2 regions of the Nonomuraea sp. 10N515B genome follow, and region 1 is predicted to be linked to the other one. Evidence: riboswitches for the same ligand, from Rfam matches in the RefSeq annotation. Region 1 holds a riboswitch; the other holds the start of a gene.
The links. A riboswitch is a leader RNA that binds a small molecule or an ion and turns the genes downstream of it on or off. The one in region 1 is predicted to bind cyclic di-AMP.

Region 1 (5,808 bases):
ATGGGAGTGAGGCGGAGGACGGTGAGGCCGCCGAGCGCCGCGCGGAGATCGCCGACCTGTTCCGGCGCGTGCTCGTCGGCGCGGTCCTCACGGCGCCGGTAGCGGCGGCGGTGATGGCGCACGAGGTCTTCGGCGCAGGATGGGTGCCGGATTCGTTGCTGAACCCGTGGGTGCAACTGGTGCTGATCACGCCGGTGATGTTCTACACCGGCCGGCCCATCCACCGGATCGGCTGGCTCACGCTGGCCCACCGAAGTGCGGAGATGAACGCGCTCATCACGCTGGGCACCTCGGCTGCCTATGGCTACAGCCTCCTGGCCACCGTCGCTCCCGGCCTGCTGCCCGAGGACGTCCGTGACGTCTACTACGAGGCCGTCGGGGTGATCCTCACCCTGATCCTGCTCGGGCGGTTGTTCGAGGCCAAGGCCAAGGCAGGCACCGGTGAGGCGATCCGCGCGCTGATCGGGCTGCAAGCCAGGACCGCGCGCGTGGTGCGTGACGGCGCCGAGGCCGAGGTGCCGATCGAGGGGGTCGTGCCCGGCGACGTCATCGTGGTCCGGCCGGGGGAGAAGGTGCCGGTGGACGGCGTCATCGTCGACGGCCGCTCGACGCTGGACGAATCCATGGTGACCGGCGAATCCATTCCGGTGACCAAGGGAGCGGGCGATGAGGTGGTCGGCGCGACCGTCAACCAGACCGGCGCGTTCCGGTTCGAGGCCACCAAGGTTGGTTCGGAGACGATGCTCGCGCAGATCATCGCTCTAGTACGACGGGCTCAGGCGTCCAAGGCGCCCATCCAACGCCTGGCCGACCTGGTGTCCGGCTACTTCGTGCCCGCCGTCATCGCCATCGCCATCATCTCCTTCGCCGTCTGGTTCGTCGCCGGGCCGCCGCCCGCGTTCACCTTGGCGCTGGTGGCGGCGGTCGCCGTCCTGATCATCGCCTGTCCGTGCGCGCTCGGCCTGGCCACTCCACTGTCGGTGATGGTCGGGACCGGAAAAGGTGCTCAGGCAGGCATCTTGATCCGGGATGCCGAATCGCTGGAAACCGCCCACAAGCTGGGAATCATGGTGCTGGACAAGACCGGCACCATCACCCGAGGCCGGCCCGCCCTCACCGACGTCGCGCCGCTGAACGGCCGGGACGAGGATGACGTGCTGTCATTGGTGGCCGCTGCCGAGCGGTCGTCGGAGCACTCGCTGGGTGAGGCGATCGTTCGCGGAGCCGGTGAGCGTGGCCTCGCCGTTCCGGAGGTCACCGACTTCGACTCGGTGACCGGCAAGGGCATCCGGGCCGTCGTGGACGGGCACGAGGTGCTGGTCGGTCACTCCCGGTTCCTGACCGAGGAGGGCGTGGACGTCAGCGGCTTGAACGAGGCAGCGGATGAGTTCTCCTCGGCCGGTCGTACCCCGATCCTGGCAGCCGTCGACGGCAGGCCCGCGGGCGTGCTGGCGGTGGCTGACACGGTCAAGGTCGATTCCCGGGACGCGGTGGCCGCGCTGCAGGAGCTCGGCCTGGACGTGGTGATGATCACCGGGGACAACGCGCGGACCGCCGAGGCGATCGCCCGCCAGGTCGGCATCACCCGAGTGCTGGCCGAGGTGCTGCCCGAGCACAAGGCCGCCGAGGTGGCCCGGCTGCAGGGCGAGGCCCGGCGGGTGGGCATGGTCGGCGACGGCATCAACGACGCCCCCGCCCTGGCCCAGGCCGATGTGGGGTTCGCCATCGGCACCGGCACCGACGTGGCCATCGAGGCCGCCGACGTCACGCTGATCTCCGGCGCCCTTGGCGGGGTCGTCACCGCGATCCGGCTGTCCAAGGCCACCATGCGCAACATCCGCCAGAACCTGTTCCTGGCCTTCGTCTACAACGTGGTCGGCATCCCGATCGCGGCCGGCGTCCTCTACCCGTTCTTCGGCATCCGGCTCAGCCCCATCGTCGCCGCAGCCGCGATGGCGCTGTCCTCGCTGTCGGTGGTGGGCAACGCCAACCGGCTGCGCCGCTTCACCCCGCCCCGGCTTCCCCAAGCGCCACTTGCCGGGTGAATGGGATGCATGGGTCCGTCCCGATGCGTATGGAGCTCCTTCCCCGCTTCGACTACGAACACATCCCGTCCCTGATCCTGCGCGCGGTCGCAGGCGCCGACTTTATTGGTGTCTCAATCGTCGATCTGTGCATCCCGATTCCCGCTATCTCGCGCCACAGTGAGCAGGGCCCGGACGCGACGGCCGCAAACTTTACCCAGCCCAGACCCACGGCAGGCTCGGCATTTCAGCGGCTATCCGGCGGCTGAAACACCGGAATCCTATTTGCCCTACTTGCAATATCTATGGGCGCATGCATACCTTTTGCGCAATCGCGGTACACGTCTTGACGAGCTCTTCGTCACGGCGTTGCCGCATTGTTGACCGGACTGTGCGCCCTCCCGAGGAACCCCTCGGGACGGCGTTCGGCCGCCGAATCCGCACCTCGCGGAACCGGGGACCCATCCTCTTCGGGGTGAATCGGACGCCTGCCCAGGCTGCGTCCGTAGGGCACTTCCACGCCCGAACCCGTCAGCTAACCCGGTAGGCGGCATGGAAGCAAGGAGTCAATGCCCTCATGCCCAAGCCCCGGCTTGCCGCAATCGCCCACACCCTCAAGAACCACCTCGATCTTCCCGTCAAGGGCCTCGGCTTCGCCGTCGCCGGCGCGATCCTGGCCGCAGCCACCGCCCTCGCGAGCGTGACCGGCACGGCCCTCGCTTCATCTACCGAGCACAACTCAGTAAACGCAGCTCACCCCGAAGCCGAGACGCTCACCTATGGCGTGGACGTCTCCCGGTACCAGCCCCTGTACGACTGGAACGCCAGCCCCGCCAAGTTCGGCATCATCAAGGCCACCGAGGGCACGACCTTCCGAGACGCCTCGTTCGCCCGACACTGGCGCGAGATGGACAAGAAGAGAATCGTGCGCGGCGCCTACCACTACGGCCATCCCGGCAACGACCCCATCGCCGAGGCGGAGCACTTCCTGTCCGTGGTGAACTCCCAGCCCGCCAAGCGCGGCGACCTGCTGGTCCTCGATCTGGAGACCACCGATGGCCAGTCCGTCGCCGAGGTCAACGCCTGGGCCAAGGCGTGGCTGTCGCACGTGAAGGCCAAGACCGGGGTCACCCCGATGCTCTACAGCGGCTGGAACTTCGCCAACACCTACGGCAAGGGCCTGGCCGAATACCCGCTGTGGGTCGCGCACTACAGCAAGCCCAAGGGCGAGCTCGCCGCGCCCGCCGACTGGAAGTCCTGGGCCATCCACCAGTACACCGACTCCCCCGTCGACCAGAACGTCTCCACGCTGACCCCCGACCAGCTACGCGGCCTGGGCCGCCCCGCTGTCTGAGCAAACGGGGCGGACACGGGCACCAGGCATCTCACCCCTCAGATGGGCCATGGCCGTCCCCGGTGTCGTCGTGGTGATCTCCGCCTGCGCCACGCAGCAGACCGACACCTCGCAGCTGCAGGTGTCGGGCACGACCGAGACGTCCACTGCGCTGCCACCTGGCCGGCGCACGGTCGCCCCCGAACTGCGCGGCACCGACCTGGACGGGCGTGACTTCGACGTCGCCACGCCGCGGGGCAAGGTCGTGGTGGTCGACCACTGGGCGTCGTGGTGTGCGCCGTGCCGGGAGGAGACTCCGGCGCCGATCCGGGCAGCCCGGCAGCCCGAGCCGCTGGGCGTGGACTTCGTCGAGGTCAACATCCGCGACCGGCAGGCCTTCGCGCAGGCGTTCGCCCGCGACGCGATGCCGTCCCGTCGATGCGTTCGGCGCCGGCGCGCCGGCCTTCGGGCCGATGGCGCACCGCACGCTGCCGGCCACCTATGTGCTGGACCGGCAGGTCCGGGTGGCGGCCTTCTTCTTCGGCGCGGTGACCGACAAGAGCCTCATGGCCCACTTGCGCGGGATCGCGGCAGAACCCCGTGCGGCCGCGGGTGTCACATCTTCGGCGCCTGTGGGTAGGTTGACCTATGGAACTTAGGCGATTAGGGGGTGAGGCGGTGATGTGCGACTTTATGGGTGGTACAGGAGCCTGGACGGCTTTCTGGGCCATTCTGGTGTTGGCAGTGCTGGCCTTGGCGGTGGCCGCGACGATGTGGGTGGTGCGCTCGCTCACCGCTCGCGACCAGGGCCGCCCGCCACTGCCGCCGGAAGATCGCGCCTGGGCCGAGCTGCGCCGCCGGTACGCCGCCGGCGAGATCGACCGTGAGGAGTTCCTGGAGCGGAAGGTAGACCTGGAGGCGTGAGCGGAAGAATGGTACGGGGACTGGGCGACCTTGAGTCCGCCATCATGGACGTGATGTGGGCGGCCGACGGCCCGCTGCCGGTGCGCGAGGTGCTGGAGCGGCTGCGCGCAGAGCGCGAGCTGGCCTACACCACGGTGCAGACGGTGATGGAGATCCTCTACCGCAAGGGCTGGCTCGATCGCGAGCTGAAGCGCCGCGCCTATCTGTATTGGGCCAAGGCGAGCCGCGAAGATTACGTCGCCGGGCTGATGGCTGATGCGTTGGATGTGAGCTCCGATCGGACCGCCGCCCTGGCGCGGTTCGTCGAGCGCATGGACCCAAGGGAGGTCGCCAAGCTGCGGGCGCTGCTGGACGCGGCCAGGTCGGATGAGTCTGTGACATGAACGCCGCCCTGATCCTTGTGCTGTACGGCCTCGTCGTCGGCGCGCTCGGCCCGGTCGTGCTGCGCCGGGCCGCGTGGCTGGACCGGGCGCCGCGGCTGGCCATCTGGTGCTGGCAGTCGCTGAGCGCGGCGGTCGTCGGGTCGGCCCTTCTGGCCGGGCTGACGGTGGTGGTACCGGTCAGCGCGCTCGGCACGGATCTGGCGCGGTTCCTCAACGCGTGCGTGCTCATGGTGCGGGCCGCCTATGCCACGCCGGGCGGCGCGCTGATGGTCAGTGCGGGACTCGTGGTCTCTGCCGGCGTCGCGGGACGGCTCGTCTACGGTATCGGCGGCGAGCTGGTGGCCGCCGGCCGGGAGCGGCGCCGGCATCTGGCCGTGCTGGAGATGGTGGCCCGCCGGGACGCGGCGCTCGGCGCGCTAGTGCTGGAGCATGACATCGCCGTCGCCTACTGCCTGCCGGGCGGAGGCGGCCGGATCGTGCTGACCACCTCGACGTTGGCCGCCCTCGACGACCGCCAGCTGGCGGCTGTGCTCGCCCATGAACGCGCCCACCTGCGCGGGCATCATCATCTGCTGATGGCCGTGGCCCGCGGCCTGAGGCGGGCCTTCCCGTGGATCCCGTTGTTCCGGCTGGCCGCACGGGAGATCGGCCGATTGACCGAGCTGGCCGCCGACGATGCCGCCGTCAAAGCGGCCGACCGGCTGACCGTCGCCGACGCCCTGCTGGCGCTGGCCGACGGCCGGGCGACGCCTCGCTCGGCGCTGGCCGCCTCCGGTCAGCACACGGGAGATCGGGTGCGACGGCTGCTGACCCGCACGGCTCCCCCGAGGACGGCGGTCATCGTCCCGGCCGGTGTTCTCGCATTGGCCGCAGTCGTGATGCCCGTGGCCATCGCGGCCGCCCCGGCGCTGGCTGCGGCTGGGCAGAACTACTGCATCCTGCCCTGATCTGCGGTGGGGGCGACGACGGCGAACCCCTGCCCATCGGCCGGTTTCACCGGTAGTTCGCGGGCGTAGAGCCGCTCGAGGAAGCCGGTCGAGGTGTGATAGCAGAACACCGAGCCGGGCTGGCCCACGATGGCTGCGGTGTCGAGGAACAGCGGCAGTTCGGCAAGCAGGTAGTCGACGGCGATCTCCAGCCGCCT
Region 2 (5,808 bases), on a different contig from region 1:
TGGGCACCGCCGTCACCATGGGGTACGCGCTCTACAGCGGGTGGCCCTCCGTGGTCCCGGCCTGGGCCACGGTCGGCGGGCTCGCCGCGACGCTGGCCATCGGCGCCATGGCCGGCCTCTACCCGGCGATCCGCGCCTCCCGCCTGTCCCCGACGGAGGCACTCTCCACGCCGTGACCCCCGCCCACCCGGGCACGCTCGGCCCTCGCCCGCCGCCCGGGCGCGGGCCGGCGTCCTATTCCGGCTGGAGGAGCTGGGCGGCCAGGGTCCCGTGGACCCACTCCTCCCACTGCTCGGGCCTCCAGCCGCGCTCCTCGACGAACTGCAGGTAGACCTCGGGACTGAGCAGCGTGTAGAGCACGTCGGCCGCGAACTCGGCCGAGACGCCAGCCCATGCTCCCGGCTTGGCCATGAGCGCGTCGGCCGCGGCCCGCTGCACCGTGTAGCGGGATCGATGTCGTACGACCAGAGCGCCCCCACCTCGGGGTCCATCGCCGCGGCCGTGCTCAGCACCTTCATGATCGGCGGCCATCGCCGCGTGGAACCACGGCCGGTCCATGGTCGCCACCGGCTCGTCGTCCCCGGCGATCGTGACGTCCACCAGCTCCTTCAGCGGCGAGCGTTTGTTGCCGAAGACGAAATAGATCGTCTGCACGGCCACGCCCGCTTTGTTCGCAATGTCCTGCAGGTTCGTGGTGCCGTACCCGTCGCGCACGAACAACTCCCGGCCGCCTGCAGGATCCGCCTGCGCGTCTCCCTGGCCTTCTGCGTGAGTTTGCCGACCCTCTTGACCACCCGCTTCACCGCCGACCCCGCCGCCACCGAAAAGGTGCTCGCCGCGCGGGCCGCCCTCATCGCCGTGCTCCGCGCCAAGATCTCCGGACCCTCGGAGGCCAAGCTGATCCGGATCGACGAACGGACCTGGGTCGACATCTAGCGCTGGGAATCCCCGGCCGACCTGGAGGCCGCGGCCGAGCTGGTCGACGAACGCTAGGTTCGCCGGGCCTGGCCCGGTGTCACCTGGCGCCGCCCCTGAGCTTGGCGATCAGTCCCAGGTCGTCCACGCAGTGTCCGAGGCCGAGCGCCACGGACTCCAGAGGCCGCTCCGCCCGGCGCACCGGCATGCACAAGGCGGTACGCATCCGCCGGCACAGCCCTCGCAGCAGTGCGCCACCCCCCACCAGCACCGCACCCCGTTCCCCGAGGTCGGCCACCAGTTCCGCCGGGCAGTCCTCCACGATCCCGACCGCCGCCCGCTCGATGGTCTCGACCGGCTGCCTGGTCGCCTCATAGATCAGTTGCACCGGGAGCGCCGCCGTGCGCTCCCTGCCGGTCTCCGCGTCCCTGCCGTGGACCAGCACCTGCCGGTCCAGAGGCTTCCACTCGGAGCCCGCGCGCCGCTTCGCCGCCTCCGCCTCGCCCTCGTCGATCAGCAGTCCGTGCTCGCGCTCGACCAGGCGGGCGATCGACCTGCTCATGGCATGGCCGCCGCCCGGGACCGTGCCAGAGGCGACCACGGCCCCGTAAGACAGCACCGCGATCCTGGCCGCGTCGCGCCCGATGTCGATGACCATCCACCCGGCGCAGTCCTTGACCGGCACGCCCGCGCCGAGCGCGGCCGCCAGCGCGTGCGGGATCAGCAGGATGTCCCGCGCCTCCGCCTCGAACGCCAGGTCCCGCAGTGCCGCCCGGTCGATCCGCGTGCACCCGTCGGGCAGCGCCAGGACCACACGGGGCCGGGCGAACGGATGCCCGTGCACTTTACGGACGAAATACCGGATCAGACGCCGGGTGAGCTCACCGTCGGCAGGCAGTCCGTCGCTGATCGGCCAGCACGTCTCGCCGAGGACGTCGACGGCCGCCGCGCCGTACCCGAGGACCTTGCCCGTCTCGGCGTGGCGTGCGACGGCCGAGGGCTCGTCCAGCACGATGCCCTTGCCCTTGACGTAGATCCGGGTGGACGCGGCCCCGAGATCCATCGCCAGGTCATGGCCGAGGACGCTCATTGCCGCTCCGGGGGGTTGGCTATCATGTCGCTTCTGCTTCCCCGGTGCGTACCAACGCAATACCAGGAACGGTTCGTCTTTGCCCAAGGCACGGCCTCAGCCCCGGTTTCGCGCCATAACCGCCGCCGTGCGAAGCTGTGATTGTCCCCAACACCATGGAGGTCCTCATGGCGGATACACCGGAGCCGGAAAACAGCGAAACTCCCGAGGACGAGATGAAGCGCAAGTTCCGCGAGGCGCTGGAGCGCAAGCGCAACCAGCACGCGGGCTCGGGCGAAGGTGGCAGGGGCGGTGACCCATCGAAGATCCACGGGGCGCACGGTCCGGCTGCGAGTAAAAGATCGTTCAGGCGCAAGAGCGGCGGCTGAGGCTGGGATTGCGAGGGGGTACGGCATGCCGTACCCCCTCTTTCTATGCCCGCGAACGCCAACCTCTGCCCGATTCGTCCCTTTACAGCCCTAGGTAGATCTTTCTGCAGATTCATGATGATTTGTTTGCGCGTGTCCGGAATACGTGGTTAAAGTGTGGGCCATTACCTAGCCGAATCCCGATAGATCGGGAACCGGGGACCCAACCCCTGGGGTGAATCCGGCCACGTGCCGGTAGGGCATCTCCACCGCCCGAACCCGTCAGCTAACCCGGTAGGCGTGATGGAGAGGACACCGCATTGATGTACGTACCCCCAGACAGCGTCGTGCCGGCCTCCGGTTGATCGGCCCTTTTCCCAGGCTCTTTTCGCGCTCCGCGTAGTAACCCCCGTTCGGCGTTCTGCCTTGCTACGCCCTTTTTTGGGAGCGCGTGTCCCTGACCCCTCGCAAAGGACCTCACTGCCCCATGTCTGCACGTTTTGGCCTGCGTTCCTGCGCCCTGTTCGCCACCTCCGCCACCACCGTTGTGGCCATCGCCTGCACGGCGGCCCACGCCGATTCCGACACCGAAGAGAAGATCCTGCTCAAGGGCTCTACCACGGCGTCCTATTACTGGGACGACGGATCCGGCCGCAACGGTGACACGGGCATGCCCGCCAGCGGCAAGCCCATGCAGAAAGGCCTGGCCGCCAGTCCGAGCTGGCCGCTGCTGACCGAGGGATATGTGGTCTACAAGGGCAAGAAGCTCCCCTTCTTCGTCGGTGACCGCGGCCCGGGCGTGCCTTCCAACCGTGGCATCATGCTCGACTTGGACGCCAAGACCTTCGCGGAGCTGACTGGCGGCAGGTTCAACCCCAATTCGCTCAGCGTGGACGGCGTCGGCGGCCAGGGTCACATCAAGATCGACTACGTCATCACCAAGTGGGGAGACGGCGTCGGCAAGAAGAACTACCCGGTCCCCTTCTCCACCGGCGCCTGGGGCAGGAAGGACACCAACCCGGCCAAGCCTCCGAAGGTCGTGGCCGAGGAGGAGCCTGCCGAGGTCAAGACCCCCGAGGCCAAGTCCGCCGAGGTCGAGCCCGCTGAGGAGCCCGCCGGCGGCAAGGCGGTGGCGGCTCCGGTTGGGCACCCCGTCACGCCCAAGACCGAGGCGGAGGAGTCGAGCGCCGTGAGCGGCGTCCTCCTCACGGGCGCCCTGGCCATGGCCGGGGGCGGCGTGGTGCTCGGCCACAAGCGCCTGCGCAGGCTTATCAAGCGCTGACTTTACGAGACGGAGACCAGAATGTCATTCTGGTCTCCGTGACCATGCGCGCAGCCGTCAACGGCATCGACATCGCCTACGAGACCTTCGGCTCACCGGCAGGACGACCCCTGCTCCTCATCATGGGGCTCGGCGCCCAGCTCATCCACTGGGACGAGGGGCTCTGCCGGCTCCTGGCGGAGCAGGGACACCACGTCGTACGGTTCGACAACCGCGACGCGGGCCTGTCCACGCACTTCCACGACCAGGGTGTCCCCCCAGCGGGGACGCCTGCGCCATACCTGCTCGACGACCTGGCCGACGACGCCGCCGGCCTCATGGAGGCACTCGGCTGGCCCGCCGCCCATGTGGTCGGCGCGTCGATGGGCGGGATGATCGCCCAGGCCCTGGCCATCCGGCATCCCGGACGGGTGCTGACCCTGACCTCGATCATGTCGACGCCGGGCCCCGAGGTCGCCCCGCCGACCGCGGCGGCGGCCGAGGTGCTGATGGCCACGCCGCCGGCCGACCGTGACGGCGTGCTGGAGCAGGCGCTGCGCACCTGGTCCGTCATCGGCTCGCCCGGCTACGACCTGGACCGCGAGCGGATCATCGCGATGGCCGGGATGGCCTACGACCGGTGCTTCGATCCTGCGGGCACGGCCAGGCAACTGGCCGCCATCATGGCCTCGGGCGGCCGGACGGAGCTGCTCGCCCAGGTGAAGGTGCGCACGCTGGTCCTGCACGGCGAGGCGGACCAGCTCATCCCCGTGGCGGGCGGCCAGGCCACGGCGGCGGCCATCCCCGGCGCCAGGCTGGTGACCTATCCCGGCATGGGCCACGACCTGCCACGCCCCCTCTGGCCCGACATCGTCACCGAGATCACCAAGCTCACCAGCGCCTGAACGCCCGGCGGCGGCCCGCACCGGCCTGCGTGCCGCTCAGGCCGACTTCTCGCGGCACCGGAGTATCTCGGTGATGTTCCGCTCGGCCCACTCGGCCACCGCTGCGATCGGTTCGTGCAGCGAGCGCCCGAGCTCCGTCAGTGTGTACTCGACCCGCGGTGGCACCTCGGCGAACACCTCCCGCGTGACGAGCCCGTCCTGCTCCATGGCCCGCAACGTCTGCGTCAGCACCTTGGGTGTGACCCCACCGATCTGTGCCCGCAGCTGGGTGAACCGCATCGGCCCGCCGATGAGGCTGAGCACGACCAGCACCGACCATTTGTCGCCGATCCGATCCAGAACCACCCGAGTCGGGCAATTCATATCGAAGACATTGCCGGTATCCATAAGGTACTTATAGCACGATGAAGTAACCAGTATCCAATGGATACTCTTGCTGCCATGAAGATCCTTCTCTTTGGCGCGACCGGCATGATCGGCCAGCGTATCGCCGCAGAGCTCACCGACCGCGGGCACGAGGTGACCGGCGTCAGCCGCTCGGGTCCCGTCAAGGGCGACGTTCACGACTCCGCCACTCTGGCCAAGGGCTATGACGCCGTCGTCTCCGCTATCAGCCCCCCGCGCGACGGCACCGAGCCGGAACCGCCCTTCGTCGCCGCCTATCGCGCGCTGATCGACGGCGTGCGCGTGGCCGGCGTGCGCCGCCTGATCGCCGTCGGCGGCGCCGGCAGCCTCCAGGTCGCTCCCGGGGTCGACCTGGTCGACACGCCCGAGTTCCCGGAGATCTACAAGAAAGAGGCACTGGCCGCGCGTGCCGTGCTGCGCCTCTTCCGCGAGGTGGAGGACCTGGACTGGACGTACATCTCGCCGGCCGCCGAGATCGCGCCCGGCGAGCGCACCGGGGTCTACCGCATCGGCGGCGATCAGCTGCTGGTGGACGCGGAGGGCCGCAGCTTCATCTCCGCCGAGGACTACGCGGTCGCTGTCGCGGACGAGCTGGAGAACGGCGCACATCCGCGCCGGCGCATCACGGTGGCCTACTGAACGAAGGCGTACTGAGCAGAGGCGTACTGAACGCCGGCCTACTGAGCGGCGTCCTCCGGCAGCAGCGCCTTCTCGTCGGGCTTGTGGACGAGCACGTTGTCCACATACGACTTCACGGCCGCCTCCAGCCCGACGTCGGCGCCCGCCTGCTCCGACAGATACCAGCGGTGGTCCAGAATCTCGTGGAACAGCTGCGCGGGCTCCAGCTTCCCGCGCAGCCTCGCGGGAATGGCCTCGACCGTCGGC

Region 2: linked by a shared signal. The riboswitch ahead of ACTWQA_RS05155 (hypothetical protein) and the one ahead of ACTWQA_RS56425 (glycoside hydrolase family 25 protein) in region 1 are both predicted to bind cyclic di-AMP.

The regions. Positions count from the first base shown of each region.
Region 1 covers NZ_JBQQBQ010000113.1:5,536-11,343, forward strand. Annotated here, with positions in the region: gene ACTWQA_RS56415 (heavy metal translocating P-type ATPase) at 1-2,045, shown strand, start outside; gene ACTWQA_RS56420 (hypothetical protein) at 2,069-2,293, shown strand; cyclic di-AMP (ydaO/yuaA leader) riboswitch at 2,445-2,589, shown strand; gene ACTWQA_RS56425 (glycoside hydrolase family 25 protein) at 2,602-3,378, shown strand; gene ACTWQA_RS56430 (TlpA family protein disulfide reductase) at 3,428-3,997, shown strand; gene ACTWQA_RS56435 (SHOCT domain-containing protein) at 4,051-4,281, shown strand; gene ACTWQA_RS56440 (BlaI/MecI/CopY family transcriptional regulator) at 4,278-4,664, shown strand; gene ACTWQA_RS56445 (M56 family metallopeptidase) at 4,661-5,611, shown strand; gene ACTWQA_RS56450 (tRNA-dependent cyclodipeptide synthase) at 5,593-5,808, opposite strand, start outside.
Region 2 covers NZ_JBQQBQ010000003.1:135,063-140,870, reverse strand. Annotated here, with positions in the region: gene ACTWQA_RS05180 (ABC transporter permease) at 1-176, shown strand, start outside; gene ACTWQA_RS05175 (TetR family transcriptional regulator) at 235-714, opposite strand; gene ACTWQA_RS05170 (hypothetical protein) at 769-936, shown strand; gene ACTWQA_RS05165 (rod shape-determining protein) at 1,016-2,005, opposite strand; gene ACTWQA_RS05160 (DUF5302 domain-containing protein) at 2,173-2,373, shown strand; cyclic di-AMP (ydaO/yuaA leader) riboswitch at 2,534-2,668, shown strand; gene ACTWQA_RS05155 (hypothetical protein) at 2,840-3,634, shown strand; gene ACTWQA_RS05150 (alpha/beta fold hydrolase) at 3,679-4,518, shown strand; gene ACTWQA_RS05145 (winged helix-turn-helix transcriptional regulator) at 4,555-4,881, opposite strand; gene ACTWQA_RS05140 (NAD(P)-dependent oxidoreductase) at 4,960-5,562, shown strand; gene ACTWQA_RS05135 (DUF4032 domain-containing protein) at 5,601-5,808, opposite strand, start outside.